DNA from 4 places in the Streptomyces sp. NPDC058864 genome. Region 2 is predicted to be linked to each of the others. Evidence: riboswitches for the same ligand, from Rfam matches in the RefSeq annotation. Region 2 holds a riboswitch; each other region holds the start of a gene.

Evidence for each region. A riboswitch is a leader RNA that binds a small molecule or an ion and turns the genes downstream of it on or off. The one in region 2 is predicted to bind cyclic di-AMP.
Region 1: it holds a riboswitch for cyclic di-AMP, as region 2 does, so the genes downstream of both, ACFW3D_RS05655 (M23 family metallopeptidase) here and ACFW3D_RS31225 (M23 family metallopeptidase) in region 2, are expected to answer to the same signal.
Region 3: it holds a riboswitch for cyclic di-AMP, as region 2 does, so the genes downstream of both, ACFW3D_RS00295 (C40 family peptidase) here and ACFW3D_RS31225 (M23 family metallopeptidase) in region 2, are expected to answer to the same signal.
Region 4: it holds a riboswitch for cyclic di-AMP, as region 2 does, so the genes downstream of both, ACFW3D_RS21940 (transglycosylase family protein) here and ACFW3D_RS31225 (M23 family metallopeptidase) in region 2, are expected to answer to the same signal.

What each region holds. Positions count from the first base shown of each region.
Region 1 is NZ_JBHYMQ010000004.1:269,210-272,920, reverse strand. Features, by position in the region: gene ACFW3D_RS05665 (M16 family metallopeptidase) at 1-481, shown strand, start outside; gene ACFW3D_RS05660 (class I SAM-dependent methyltransferase) at 549-1,397, opposite strand; cyclic di-AMP (ydaO/yuaA leader) riboswitch at 1,683-1,839, shown strand; gene ACFW3D_RS05655 (M23 family metallopeptidase) at 1,855-2,619, shown strand; gene ACFW3D_RS05650 (GntR family transcriptional regulator) at 2,842-3,534, shown strand.
Region 2 is NZ_JBHYMQ010000056.1:906-4,616, reverse strand. Features, by position in the region: gene ACFW3D_RS31240 (PfkB family carbohydrate kinase) at 1-59, opposite strand, end outside; gene ACFW3D_RS31235 (DUF6227 family protein) at 221-985, shown strand; gene ACFW3D_RS31230 (hypothetical protein) at 1,120-1,401, shown strand; gene ACFW3D_RS31225 (M23 family metallopeptidase) at 1,539-2,522, opposite strand; cyclic di-AMP (ydaO/yuaA leader) riboswitch at 2,852-2,991, opposite strand; gene ACFW3D_RS31220 (extracellular solute-binding protein) at 3,209-3,711, opposite strand, start outside.
Region 3 is NZ_JBHYMQ010000001.1:63,639-67,349, forward strand. Features, by position in the region: gene ACFW3D_RS00285 (C40 family peptidase) at 1-158, opposite strand, end outside; gene ACFW3D_RS00290 (hypothetical protein) at 498-851, shown strand; gene ACFW3D_RS00295 (C40 family peptidase) at 880-2,028, opposite strand; cyclic di-AMP (ydaO/yuaA leader) riboswitch at 2,037-2,195, opposite strand; gene pcrA (DNA helicase PcrA) at 2,434-3,711, shown strand, end outside.
Region 4 is NZ_JBHYMQ010000028.1:56,554-60,264, forward strand. Features, by position in the region: gene ACFW3D_RS21935 (SAM-dependent methyltransferase) at 1-477, opposite strand, end outside; gene ACFW3D_RS21940 (transglycosylase family protein) at 686-1,837, opposite strand; cyclic di-AMP (ydaO/yuaA leader) riboswitch at 1,840-2,031, opposite strand; gene ACFW3D_RS21945 (aldo/keto reductase) at 2,674-3,681, shown strand.

The sequences.
Region 1 (3,711 bases), on a different contig from region 2:
GCGCGAGGAGAAGGGCTACACGTACGGCGTGCGTGCCTTCGGGCAGGTGCTGCTCTCCACTCCCGAGGGCACCGGCGTCTCCCTGCTCGGCATCAGCGGGTCCGTGGCGACCGACGTCACCGCGCCCGCGCTGGCCGACACCTGGCAGGTGCTGCGCACCCTGGCGGCGGAGGGCCTCACCGACGAGGAGCGCGACGCCGCCGTGCAGAACCTGGTGGGCGTGGCACCGCTGCGCTACGAGACGGCCTCCGCTGTGGCCGGCACCTTCGCCGACCAGGTCGAGCAGTCCCTGCCGGACGACTTCCAGGCGCGGCTCTACGAGCGTCTGGCCGCCACCGGCACGGTCGAGGCGACGGCCGCGGCCGTCAACGCGTTCCCGCTGGACCGGCTCGTGGTCGTCCTCGTCGGCGACGCCTCCGTCATCGCGGACCCGATCCGCGAGCTGGGCATCGGCCCGGTCGAGGTCGTCACGGGCGGCTGACCGGTATTGCCCACCGCGGCCCCGGGCGCCCTCGAGGCACCCGGGGCCGCGGTGTGCCGGTGGCCGTTCAGCGGCCGAGGCGGGCCGCCGCCACATGGACCCGCATGCCGCACGGAATGCGCCCGCCGGGCCCGGCCAGGGCGCGCGCGTGCTCCAGGAACTCGGCGCGCAGCTGCGCGGTCCGCTCCTCGTCCAGGACCTCCATGTCGTAGAACATCCCGCTGAGGGTCGACCAGACCTCGTCGGGCGTCCCGTCCATGGCCATGACGACCGTCTCCCAGGACAGCGGCGCGAAGCCCAGCGGTGCGAGGAGCCCGTCGAGACCCTCCCGGGTCCGTGTCCTGCGGTCGCCCAGCCGCGGGACGCGGCGTTCCGGCGGTGCCGCCCGGAAGTACGGCACGGCCACTTCCAGGAACAGTTCCACGGCCTCGCCGGGCACGGAGCCGCCGCCGACGGCGACCGCGAACGTGCCGCCCGGCGCGAGCACCCGCGCCGCCTCGGCCACCACCCGGTCGGGGTCCGACATCAGCATCAGCGCCATGTGGGAGACGACGGCGTCGAACGAGGCGTCGGGGAACGGCAGCTCCTGGGCACGCCCCTGCCGCAGATCCGCGCCGGCCAGCGCGGGCCGCAGGCGGGCGAGGGCGAGCTCGCCCTCCGACAGGTCGACGCCCGCCGTTTCGGCGCCGCGCCCGGCGAGCAGCTCCAGCAGGGCGCCGTCCGCGCAGCCGAGGTCCAGGACCCGCCGGGCGCCCGCGACGCGCTCGGCCAGCACCTCGTAACCGGTCCGCCCGTCGCGGGTGGGGGCGGCCTCGGCCCCCTTCGACTGGCGGCCGGGCATCCGGTCGTGGAAGGCGCGCAGGAAGTCCTCGGCGGCGCGGGCGGCGTCGGCGGCCGCTCCTGGTGTCGTGGTCATCCCGTGACCCTACGTACGTGGTGCCGCCGCCGGGCCCCGGACGGCAGGGCCGCTCCGTGACGCCGGTCACGCGGCCCGCACCGCGGCGTCGCGCGGCCGCGCCGGGGCTCCCGGAAGCGCGCATACCGCCGGGGGCCGGGGCGGCGCGGTATTGCGGACGGTTGCGACCGGTTGGCGTCCGGTGTGGCATCCCGCACATATTGCCGGATTTTTTTGGAGACGGGAGCAACGCGCGGTTAGCGTCCTCGGGTTGCCCGGCGGAAGCAGCCGCCTCCCGCGGCACCGGAGCAACGATCGCCGAGTCCCCGTCGGGCGTGAGCCTGGGGAGCCGGGGACCCACACGAGAAGTCCCTGGGGTGAATCGGGCGGCGTGCCGCCGCCCGTAGGAGACCTTCCTGCTCCGAACCCGTCAGCTAACCCGGTAGGCGAGAAGGAAGGAAAGGATCTCCGCCTGCCCATGGCGTCGTTCTCCATTCGCTCCACCCTGGCCGGCGCCGCCGCGCTGACCACCGTCACCACCGGCGCGTTCGTCGTGCCCGCCGCGGCCGCCGACGCCGGGACCGGGGGCTCCGCCTTCGCCCGCTGCGCCGCCGTCGCCGGGGACCTGGCCACGCACCTCGCCGACCAGGCGTCGGCCCAGCACCGGGCGGCCGTCGTCGCACAGAAGCGCCACGACGCCCACGTCGCCAAGGCCAAGCGCGCCGCCCGTGAACGTGCCGCCAAGGAGGCCGCGGCCAAGGCCGCCAAGGCCAAGGCGGCCCGGGCGGGCGGCACCGCGCACGCGTCGCGGAGCGCCGCGGCGGGCCGCGGCACGCTCGGTGGCTGGACACTGCCCGTCGCCGGCTCCATCGGCACGCCCTACCGCGCGACGAGCAGCCTGTGGTCCTCCGGCTACCACACCGGTGTGGACTTCGTGGCCTCCGTCGGCACGCCGGTGCACGCCGCCGGCGCCGGCACCGTCGTCGAGGCGGGCTGGGGCGGCTCGTACGGCAACAACATCGTGATCCGCCACGCGGACGGCATGTACACCCAGTACGGCCACCTGTCCTCGCTGGGCGTGTCCGTGGGCCAGACCGTCTCCGCGGGGCAGCGGATCGGCCTGTCGGGTGCCACCGGCAACGTGACCGGGCCGCACCTGCACTTCGAGGCGCGTACGGCCCCCTCCTACGGCAGCGACGTGGACCCGCTGGCGTACCTGCGCTCCAAGGGCGTCCGCATCTGAGCCATTCCCCTCCCCCCACCCGAAGGCCCCGGTTCCCCCGCCGGGGCCTTCGGCATGCCGGTGCCTGCCGGCCGCGGGTGTGTCCAAAAACGCTCCATGAATTCAGGACGGCCGTCGGAATCGGCGCCCCACTGGAATAGAGTCGCGGCAGAAACGCCGGCTCCTCCGTTGCGCGCGGATTGCAGGACGGACGTCGGCGCGCACCGAAAGGAAACCTGCGATGTGGGGTCGGACGTGAACGGGACCGGCGGTGCGGGCCGCCGGAATTCGGCCCGGGCGGTGTGCACGGCGATCCGTGACGACATCGTCAGCGGGTTCTTCGCGCCGGGGAGCCGGCTCACCGAGGAGCAGCTGGCCAAGCGCTACGGGGTCTCCCGGGTCCCGGTGCGCGAGGCGCTGCGCACCCTGGAGTCCGAGGGCTTCGTACGGACCCGCCGGCACGCCGGGGCGTCCGTCGCCGAGCCGACCGAGCAGGAGGCGGCCGACCTGCTGGACATCCGTGCCCTGCTGGAGCCGCTGGGCGCCGCGCGGGCGGCGCAGCGGCGCACCGAGGCCCATGTGAAGGTGCTGCGCGGACTCGTCCGGCTGGGCCAGGAGCGTTCCCTGCGGCGCCAGTTGTCGGACCTGCCCGCGCTGGACGGCTGGTTCCACGAGACGCTGGCGCAGGCCTCGGGCAGCCCGACCCTGGTGGCGCTGCTGACCCAGCTGCGACACAAGATCGCCTGGGTGTACGCGGTGGACACCCCGGACCGCGCCATGGAGTCCTGGGAGGAGCACGGGGCGGTCGTGGACGCGGTGGCGCGCGGTGACGCGGAGCGGGCCCGGCGGCTGACGGCGGCCCATGTGGAGCGGGCGACGGCGGTGCACCGGCTGCGCCGTCCGGAGAGCACGGGGCGCGGCGCCGCGGCACGGTGAGGAACCGGAAACACGCCGTACACATTTCGCGCGGCCGGGTTTAACAGTAGTGCCGTATACAAAGTGGGGAATTGTGTGCGGAGGTATTTCCGTGGCGCATTGCGCTCCGCCCTGCCCGGAAATGGCGACGCAATGACGAAGGGGCGGGTCCGCGAAATCCGGCCGGATTTCGACGGG
Region 2 (3,711 bases):
ACGTGGTCGACGAGCGTGATGACATCGAGGGTGCAGAGGCCTACGAAGAGTGCGCGCATGGGCGCATGGTGGCAGCAGGGGGCGTGCGTTTCCCGTCTTACGCGCCTCCTACGGGTGGGGGTGCACCATTTTTCCGGGAGACCCGACGCGCAGCGCGTCGATGCCACTACGCTGAGTGCTCGCAATGGTGCGCGGGGAATGCCGTGAGCAGGAGGACCGCATGGGGAACGCGCGACCAGGTGGGGCGGGGCCGGCGGACGTCGAGGTGGTGCTGGCCAGGGCGCAGAACGCCTTCGACGTCGACGACCGCGTGCTGGGACGGCTGGCGACCGCGCTGATGGGCTGCACGGAGCTGGCGTCCTTCCGCCAGCGCAAGGGCCCGCCGCGCAGGCTGAGCCGCAGGACGCTGCGGCACACGTTCCTGCTGGCCGACGGCAGTACGCAGCTGCTGTGGGAGATCGAGCACAACACCGGCCCCGGCAGCGGCGAACCGCTGTACGAGGTGTACTCCGACCCGGACGCGCTGGCCGTCGCCCAGCACACGATCGACGCGCGCTTCGGCGAGCCCTCCCCGGAGGAGCTGGAGGCGGAGGCGGCGGACTGGCTGGCCCGGCTGCCGCAGCTGGCGATGGACCTGACGCCCGGGCCCCGGCAGTACACGGAGGACCATTCCGCCGAGCACGCGTGGCGGGTGCTGCGGCGTGCCGAGAACACGGACGTGCCGGGGGAGGAACTGCGCAGCCGGCTGGGTTCGGCGGTGGGCCATGACATCGCGTACGTCACCGGCCGGCACACCCGGATCGGCACCGGCCGGGTCGCCGGCTGGACGCTGTACGAGCACGCCTTCCTGCTGGAGACCGGCGAGGAGATCAGCCTCTGGGAGGTCGAGCACACGATGACCCCCGACGGACGGCCTGTGTGCGAGGTCTACGCCGACGAGACGGCGGCCTGCGACTCCGCGGACGTCCGGCTGGAGGCGCTCTGACCACGCGCTCACCTCGCGTTCACCGCGGGATCGCGCTGTTCTGACCGTGCCCCCGGCCGCGTTCCGGATTGCGGCCGGGGTGCAGCCGGAGGAAATTGGGGCGTAGGCGTGTCGGTGGGAGGCGGGAGGTTCCCATGCCGGTCCTGGCGGAGGTCGAGTTCCCCGGTGTGACGGCCCTGCAGTACGAGGAGGCGAACCACCGCGCGGGGTTCGGGCCCGAGCATCCTCCCTCCGGGCTGCTCTCCCATGCCGCCGTGATCACCAACGAGGGTCTGCGGCTGGTGAACGTCTGGCAGTCCGCGCAGGCCCTCGAGGCCTTCATGGAGATCATGATGCCGGCCGCCAAGGAGTCCGGTTTCCCGGAGCCGAGCGGACCGCCGAGGATCTCGGAGCTCTACAACTTCGTCGTCCCGTAGCGCCGCGCGGCGCCCCGCCGCGTCCCGTCACACCCCGCGGAAACGGACCGGCGGCCCTGGGTGACGGGGGGTGTCACCAGGACCGCCGGAGTTCGTGGGGCCGGTCGTCGCCGGTCGCGGCCGGACGTCCCTCCGCCTCAGACGGAGAGGCCCTTGCTGCGCAGCCAGCCCATCGGGCCGATCGGGTCGCCGCCGCCGGGGCGCACCTCGAGGTGCAGGTGCGGGCCGGTGACGTTGCCGGTGGCGCCGACGCGGCCGATGGTGTCACCGGTGTTGACCTTGCCGGAGGTGACGATCATCGAGGAGAGGTGGCAGTACCAGAGCTCGGTGCCGTCGTCGAGGGTCAGGATGATCCGGTAGCCGTACGAACCGGCCCAGCCCGCCTCGGTGATGGTGCCGCTGTGGATGGCCTTGACCGGGGTGCCGGTCGGGGCGGCGAAGTCCTGGCCGGTGTGGGTGTTGGCCCACAGCGAGCTGGACTCGCCGAAGCCGGCGGTCAGCGTGTACGAGGAGACCGGCTTGACGAAGCTCTTGGCGAGCTCGGCCAGGCGCTCGGCCTCCAGCTTCTTCGCCGCCTCCGCCGCGGCCTTCTTCTTGGCGGCGGCCTCGGCGCGGACCCGTTCCTGCGCGGCGGACTTGGCGGCCTTGGCCGCGGCCTCCTGCTGTGCGGCGGTCTTGGCGGCCCGGTCGGCGGCGTTCCGCTGCTGCTGGGCCTGGTCGAGGATGCGGTTGCGCAGCGCCTCGCCGGCGCCCGGGCTCAGGGCCTCGGCGACGGGCTTGGCCTCGGGGGCGCTGTCGCCGTCGACGAGGGCGCCGATGCCGGGCAGTTGGGACGCGTCGGGCAGGTGCGGGAGGGAGACCGGGAGCGGGTTCTTGCCCTCGGCGGTGGCGACCCCTCCGACGCCCAGCACGGCCACGGCCGCGACCCCGAAGACCGCGGAACCGCGGCCCAGGGAGCGCTGCTTGGCGACGCGGTGCCGGCCGCGCACGGGGCCGGTGGACTCCTCGGTGGGGTTCCAGGGCTCGGCCTGCGGACCCTCGTAGGGCGCGGCCTCGACGTCTGCGACGTCCTCGGCGTCCGTGGTGCTCCCGAAGGCACCGAAGGCGTCGAAGGCCTGGATGTCCTCGTGGCGCGGGCTGGTGGGGGCGGGGGCGGTGTCAGCGGCCTCGTACGCCTCGTGCCCGGCGGCCTCGTGCTCCGCGGCGGCGGTGTCCTGGGGAGTGGTCTGCGCGGCGGCGGCCGCGTCGAGCCAGCCGGCGGCCATGTTCCACTGGCCGGTGTCCCAGCCGTCGATCGCGTTCTTCGTCGGCGGTGCCTGCTCGGCAGCCGGGGGATTCCACCCGGCGGCCATGTTCCACTCGGCGGTGTCCCACTCGGGGTACGCGGATACGGACCCCTGTTGCTGTCCGGGTATCAGGGCAGGCTCGTTCGACGCCACGCGGGCGCACTCCTTTCCTTCCTTCTCGCCTACCGGGTTAGCTGACGGGTTCGGAGCAGGAAGGTCTCCTACGAGGACCGCGGAGGGCCCCCGATTCACCCCAGGAAGTGGTTCCCCGGTTCCCGCGCACGGGATTCGGCAAGCGCACGGCGCCGCCCTGTCGGCGGAGGGACGACCGCGCTGCGTTATCGAACGTTAATAGAGGCGCCCGCCAATTCCAAGCCACTCAAGCGAGTTCATGACGGGAATCTATGGGGATGGACAGGACAGAACGGGACATTGGGCCGTGACTGCCGTGACCTACGGGAAATGTGAGTGTGCATCAGTCGTTATGCGGAAGGGAGTGCCGCGCTCACGAGGAGTGATGGTCACCCCGGACCGCGGCCGCCGAGCGCGCGTCCCAGACGGGCGTCGAGCCGCTCCGCCGAGGCGTCGGCGGAGCGGTGCGCCGCGAGCATTCCGTGCACCTCACGCTGCAGGACCCGGGTGAAGGTGACGTAGTGCGCGGTCGCCGGACGGGCCCTGGCGGCCTGCAGCGCGCACCACAGCAGGGTCGTGTAACCGGGGGTCGCGGCGGACGGCGAGGGCGAGGGCTCCGAGCCGCGGCCCGCGGGGCGGTCGTAGAACCAGGCGCGGGGGTCGTGAGGATCGTCACAGTTGACATCCCCGGCTCCGTATGCTGATTGCCGCGCCGGGGCGAAACCCGCTCTGAGCAGGGCATGTTGGGCGTCGGGTCCGGTCAGGAAGCGGATCAGGTCCGCGGCGTCACCGGGGCGGTCACTGGTGGCCGCGACGCCCAGGCTCTGCCCCCCGAGGGCGGCGACGCCGGGGAGCCGGGCCACGCCGAAGCGGACGCCGGGGGCGAGGGCGG
Region 3 (3,711 bases), on a different contig from region 2:
ACCCGGGCCCTGGCCTCGTCCGTGGTCAGCCGGGGCTCCGCGTGCCCGGCCTCCCCGAACACCGTCACGGAGGCCGCGCCCGCCAGGGCGAGACCGAGGGCGGCGCGCGCGGTCGTGCCTGCCGGACCGCGCTGCTTGGGCCTGCTGTGCGACGCCACGCGCCGTCACTCCTTCCGGGCTGTCCGTACGCCCCCCGGCGGTCCGGCGGCGGGCGGACGGGGAGCCGTCCACCGCCGGACCTTCGGCGGGGGCGGCCGTGCCGGGGACGGGGTCCGCGCGGCAGTGGGGATCGGCCACCTGGTGCAGGACGCTAAACCTGGACGCCGCGAGGGGGCGCCGGAGTGTGCGGGACTGGTCCGATTCGGCCGCGGACTGTACGCGGATGACCGCTGTTCGACGGGTGACCTGGTCACTTCCGGTCCGGACATGACCGATCTGCCGGAAGACTGCGACCTCGGTGCCGGGCGCTGATATGGCTCTGGCTAGGGTCCTGAGCCATGGACGTACTCATCAACCTGATCGTCGGCCTGCACATCATCGGCATCGCCGCCCTCCTGGGCGGCTTCCTCACCCAGATGAAGGCCATGGGCCGCGGCGAGGCCCGCTTCGTGCCGGGCATGCTGCACGGCGCGCTGACCATGCTGGTCACGGGCGCGCTGCTGGTCGGCCTCAACCAGGCCGACGACCAGCCGGTGAACAACATCAAGATCGGCGTGAAGCTCGCGGTCCTGGTGGTGATCCTCGGCCTGGTCTACGTCAAGCGGGACGAGGAGAAGCTGCCGGCGGCGGCCTTCGGCACCGTCGGCGCGCTGACCACCGCCAACATCTTCATCGCGGTGCTGTGGACCTGAGCCCGGCCGCGGACGGCCGGGCGGGGGCTCAGGCCATCCGGGCGTAGCCGTAGATCGGCATCTCCGTGATCGGGGCGATCTTCACCACGCTCCCGGTGTGGGGCGCGTGGATCATCTGGCCGCCGCCGATGTAGAGACCGACGTGGGTGATGTCCGAGTAGAAGAAGACCAGGTCGCCGGGTTGCAGCTGGTCCGAGCTCACACGGGTGCCGAAGTCGACCTGGTCGTAGGTGACGCGGGGGATCGAGACGCCCGCCGCGCCCCAGGCGGCCTGGGTCAGGCCCGAGCAGTCGTAGGAGTTTGGGCCGGTGGCGCCGTACACGTACGGCTTGCCCAGCTGGGCCCGCGCGAACTCGATCGCCTTGGCCGCCTTGGCGGCGTAGGTCCCGGACGCCGGGGTCGTCGTGCCCGAGGACCCCGTCGAGCCTGTGGAGCCGGTGGACGAGCCCGACGAGGCCGCCTCCTGCGCTGCCTTCTCCTTGGCGGCGATCTCGGCCGCCTTCGCGGCGGCCTCCTCCTGGCGCTTCTTCTCCAGCGCCGCCAGCCGTGCCTTCTCCTGCGCGGTGAGGCTGTTCAGCAGTTTCTGCGCCGCGGCGAGCTTCTGCTTGACCGCGGTCTTCTCCGCGTTCAGCCGCTGCTGCGCCTCGGTCAGCTTCTGCAGGCTCTCGACGGCCTCGGAGCGCTTGACCGTCGTCTCGGCCTGCTCGGAGCGGAAGGTCTCGAGCGCGTGCTCCTGGCGGTCCGACAGGCGGTCCATCAGATGCGCCTGGTCCAGGAACTGCTGCGGGTCGGAGGTGAGCAGGAAGGTCGTCGTCCCGTCCAGGCCGCCGCCGCGGTACTGCGCCGCTGCGTACTCGCCGATGGTGCGGCGGGCGGCGTTGAGCGTCTCGGTCTTGCGGGCCACCTGGTCCAGCAGCGCGTCGGCGTGCGCCCGCTGCTGCTCGGTCTGCTCCTTGGCGCCGTTGTAGCGCTCGGTGGCGGCCTCGGCCTGGTGGTAGAGCTTGTCGACCTGGGCCTTCACCTCGGTGATGGACGGTTTGTCGGGTGAGGCGGGCGCCGCGCTCGCGCTCTCGCCGAAGAGGGTGACGGTCGCCAGTGCGGCGGTCGTGAGTCCGACCGCGGCCCGGGGGCCGGGGACGGTCAGCGCGCGCGGGCGCGGCTTGCGGTGCGTCGCCAAGTCAGGCGGCTCCTTCCGTGGACCGCCTACCGGGTTAGCTGTCGGGTTCGGGCTTCGGAAGGCCGCCCTACGGTCCGTGCGGGCGCGCTGCGCTCGTACGGGCCGATTCACCCCAAGGTCGTTGGGTCCCCGGCTCCGGCGGTGGCCGGACTCAGCGGAGGCGGCCCGTGACGGCACGGTCGCCGCCGCGTGGAGCGGACCGCCTGATCCGGCACGGTAGTCAACTGCGGGGGTCCGTGGGAACCCTGGTGTTCGATTTGTCCGCAATCATTTCGTGACCTTCACCGTTCGGGGCCGCGGATGGACGTGTCCCGTCCGGTCGTGACGGGCTGGAACCGGGCCGGGGCGGCGGGCTCGGGCAAGCGGCGCAACGCTGTCCGTTCCACGGCCTAGACTCGGGAGGCGATGAGCAGCCTCTTTGACGACAGCTTCCTGGCCGGCCTCGAACCGAGGGAGGAGGAGCCCCCGCCGCCTCCCGAGGACGAGCCCGACACGGTCCCCGACGACCTCTTCGAGGGGCGCTTCGACGCGCCCGCCGACCGGGACGCGTACTACCGGGACGGCGCCCCCCGCCCGGCCGTCGACCCGGCCGCGCTGCTCGAGGGGCTCAACGAGCAGCAGCGCGCCGCGGTCGAGCACACCGGCTCCCCGCTGCTCATCGTCGCCGGCGCCGGCTCCGGCAAGACCCGGGTGCTCACCCACCGCATCGCGTACCTGCTGGGCGCCCGCAAGGTGCACCCCGGCCAGATCCTGGCGATCACCTTCACCAACAAGGCCGCCGGGGAGATGAAGGAGCGCGTCGAGCAGCTGGTCGGCCCGCGCGCCAATGTGATGTGGGTCTCCACCTTCCACAGCGCGTGCGTCCGCATCCTGCGCCGGGAGTCCAAGAGGCTCGGCTTCACCTCCAGCTTCTCGATCTACGACGCGGCCGACTCCAAGCGCCTGATGGCCCTGGTCTGCCGCGACCTGGACCTGGACCCCAAGCAGTTCCCGCCGAAGTCCTTCAGCGCCAAGGTCTCCAACCTCAAGAACGAGCTCATCGACGAGGAGACCTTCGCCGACCAGGCCGAGAACCCCTTCGAGAAGAAGCTCGCCGAGGCCTACGCGATGTACCAGTCGCGGCTGCGCGAGGCCAACGCGCTCGACTTCGACGACATCATCATGACCACGGTCAATCTGCTCCAGGCCTTCCCGGACGTCGCCGAGCACTACCGGCGCCGCTTCCGGCACGTCCTGGTCGACGAGTACCAGGACACCAACCACGCCCAGTACACCCTGGTGCGCGAGCTGGTCGGGACCGGTGACGCGGAGGAGGGCGGCGAGGGGCCCGCCGAGCTGTGCGTGGTCGGCGACGCCGACCAGAGCATCTACGCATTCCGCGGCGCCACGATCCGCAACATCCTCCAGTTCGAGGAGGACTACCCGCAGGCCCGCACCATCCTGCTGGAGCAGAACTACCGCTCCACCCAGAACATCCTGACCGCCGCCAACGCCGTCATCGAGCGCAACGCCTCCCGGCGGCCGAAGAACCTGTGGACCGAGGCCGGCCAGGGCCCGGTCATCACCGGCTACGTCGCCGACCAGGAGCACGACGAGGCGCAGTTCATCGCCGACGAGATCGACCGGCTCACCGACGCGGGCGACGCCCGCCCCGGCGAGGTCGCGGTCTTCTACCGGACCAAC
Region 4 (3,711 bases), on a different contig from region 2:
GGCGACGAGCAGCAGCGCGACCGGGCGCTCCAGGTCGATGAGCCCGCGCACCTCCGCACTGTCCAGGATGTCGCGGGGGGAGCGCAGGTCGGCGGCGACGATGGCGGCGTCCTCGCTGCCCTCCAGCACGGCACGGCTGTGGGCGACGGCGACCGGGTCGTGGTCGACGTAGACGACGTGGGCGCCGGGGCTGGCGGCCTGGGCGACCTCGTGGACGTTGCCGAAGGTGGGGATGCCGGAGCCGATGTCGAGGAACTGGGTGATGCCCTGGTCGACGGAGAAGCGCACGGCCCGGCGCATGAACGCCCGGTTGGCCTGCATGATCTTCGGCAGCCCCGGAAATGCCTCGATGGCCCGCCGTCCGGCCTCCCGGTCGACCTCGAAGTTGTGCGAGCCGCCCAGGTAGTAGTCGTAGATGCGGGAGACGCTCGGCACGGAAAGATCGATTCCATGGGGGGCCCAGGCGGGACGCTCCATCAACGGCTCCAGCTCGTCGTCGGTGATCGGGACACGTGGTCGTGGACACGACCACGTGCGTCAGAGGCTACTGATCGACCGTTCGAGAGGAAACAAGAAATGGAAATATTCGATCCGTTTTCGGTCACAGACCAAAGGCATGTGCCCTGTTCCCGACAAGCAGGGAACAGGGCACAGGCTACCGCCGGATGACGGTGGATCAGTTCGGTCAGACGTTGACGCCGTGGGCGCGCAGGTACGCCAGCGGGTCCATGTCGGAGCCGAAGTCGGGGGTGGTGCGGACCTCGAAGTGCAGGTGCGGACCGGTCACATTGCCGGTGGCACCGGACAGGCCCAGCTGCTGACCGGTGGAGACCGACTGGCCGGCCGAGACCGACAGCGCGGACAGGTGGGCGTACTGCGAGTACCGGCCGTCGGCGTGCTTGACGACAACCTGGTTTCCGTACGAGCCGCCCCAGCCCGCGGAGACCACGGTGCCGGCGGCGATCGACTTCACCTTGGTGCCGGTCGAGGCGATGAAGTCGACACCGGTGTGGTAGCCCTTGGACCACATGGCGCCGGACTGGTGGTAGGCGGTGCCCAGGGTGACGCGGTCGAGCGGGGCCGTGTAGCCGGAGGCACTGGCGGCCTTGGCGGCGACCGGCTTGGCCGCCGGGGCGGCCTTGGCCGCCTTCGGCGCGGCCTTGGCGGCGGCCTTCTCGCCCATGGACAGGACCTGGCCCGGGTAGATCAGGTTCGGGTTGCCGCCGATGACCGACTTGTTGTCGGCGTACAGCTTCTGCCAGCCGCCGTCGACCGACCGGGCATCGGCGATCTTGGAGAGGGTGTCGCCACCGGCGACCTTGTAGGAGCCGCCCGCGCTCTTCGGCGCGGCAGTGGCGGCCTTCGGCGCCTCGGCCTTCTTGGCGGGGGCGGCGGGCTTGGCGGCCGGCTTCGCGGTGGTGCCGGAGACGCTCTCCGGGGTGGCCGACGGGTTTGCCATCGCCTTGGTCAGACCGGCCTTGGGGCCGCACACGGGCCAGGCCTGCGGGCCCTGGGTCGCCAGGACCTTCTCCGCGACGGCGATCTGCTGCGCCTTGGTCGCGAGGTCGGCGCGCGGGGCGTACTTCGTGCCGCCGAAGCCTGCCCAGGTGCTCTGGGTGAACTGCAGGCCGCCGTAGAAGCCGTTACCGGTGTTGATGGACCAGTTGTTGGTGCTCTCGCAGGCCGCGACCTTGTCCCAGACGCTCACGGGAGCGGCGTGGGCACCGGTGGCGCCGACGATCGGGAGCGCCACGGCCGCGCCGGTGGTGCCGGCCAGCGCGCTGATACGGGTGATGCGGGTGTTCCGCGGGCGACGGTGCTTTCCCTTACCGGGCATGCCGAATTCCTCTCCGACGCCTGCGAGGTAAGCTGTCGGGTTCGGGCTGGAGATGCCCGGCCGCAATTGGGCACGCCAAATAAAGGCATGTCGCTGCGACTTCACCCCTAGCCGTCCCGAGACCAACGGGAACGGCAACTACCTTGGGTCCCCCGCTCCTGCCGTGCGGTCTTGTCATCCGGCGTCCGGGCAGCGGCAGGACTAGGCGTTCCACCCGGAAGAATCTCGCAGGCATTTGTCCTGCGAGATCTGGAAGCTAAACGACGGAATCCTTCCGGAGCAAGGAGCCGAATCACGCCCTGCGGCGGACCGCAAGTCGATCAATCCCTTCCGTGACTTTACGTGAGAAGTGTCCGCTCTGCGTAGGCGGAAAATTGGCCCACGGTAATCACGTGATATCGCCCGGTGAATTTCGGCGGGGAAATTGGACGGTGCGTTGCCCGGGGTCTCCGCTGCGTGTTCGGCACGTGACACCCATCACGCATCGATTCATTACGCATGCACTGTGGGCGCATATGTCCGGTTAGACGCCTCAATGCCGGATAAGGCAGGACGTGTTCCGATCCAACCCGCCCCCGACCGCGCCGCCCTGAGGAATCGTCCCGAGGAGTCGTCCCGAGGGGCACCCCTGAGCCAACCGCCGAGGGCGGCCGGCGATTCCCGGATGCGCCGATCCGGCACGGCCGGCGGTGTGGCGTGCGCCACAACCGCCGCTCCGGCGGGGCGAGAAGGGACGTGGACGGCGGCCTGCGTCCGGAAAACGGACGTGACAGCGCCGATTCGGCGACGGTAGCCTCGCAATCCCGCACATTTTCTTACATCGCCCGGGAGCTCGCGTGCCCTACCTCGCCGCCGACGACCGCTACGCCTCGATGGAATACCGCAGGACCGGGCGCAGCGGGGTCCTGCTGCCCGTCGTGTCCCTGGGCCTGTGGCACAACTTCGGCGACACCTCGCCGCTGGAGAACCAGCGCGCCGTACTGCGCCGCGCCGTCGACCGCGGCGTGGTCCACATCGACCTGGCCAACAACTACGGCCCGCCCGCCGGCTCGGCCGAGGCCAACTTCGGCACGCTCCTCGCCCAGGACTTCCGTCCGTACCGCGACGAGCTCTTCATCGCCACCAAGGCCGGGTACGACATGTGGCCGGGTCCGTACGGCGAATGGGGCAGCCGCAAGTACCTGCTGTCGTCCCTCGACCAGTCGCTGGGCCGCATGGGCCTGGACTACGTGGACGTCTTCTACTCGCACCGCTTCGACCCGGACACGCCCCTGGAGGAGACCATGGGCGCCCTGGACTCCGCGGTCCGCCAGGGCAAGGCGCTGTACGCCGGCATCTCCAACTACCCCGCCGAGGCGCACCGCCGCGCGACCGAGATCCTGCGCGAGCTGGGCACCCCGCTGCTGATCCACCAGGCGGCCTACAGCATCCTCCAGCGCGACCCGGAGGACGGCGTCCTGGACGCCGTCGGCGACACCGGCACCGCCCTCATCGCGTACTCGCCGCTGGCCCAGGGCCAGCTCACCGACCGCTACCTGGACGGTGTGCCGGCCGACTCGCGGATGGCGCTCGGCCACTTCCTCAAGCGCGACGCCCTGACCGAGCGGAAGCTCTCCTTCCTGCACGCCCTCAACAAGCTCGCCGGAGAGCGCGGCCAGACCCTGGCCCAGCTGGCCCTGACCTGGGTGCTGCGCGACCCGCGGGTCGTCTCCGTCCTCATCGGCGCCAGCAGCGTCACCCAGCTCGACCAGAACCTCGCCGCCCTCGACGCGGGCCCGCTCGGCGCGGACGAGCTCGCCGAGATCGACCGCCTCTCGGCCGAGGCCGGCGTGCGCATCCCGTAACCGCAGCTGCGCGCACGGACGGGCCGGCCC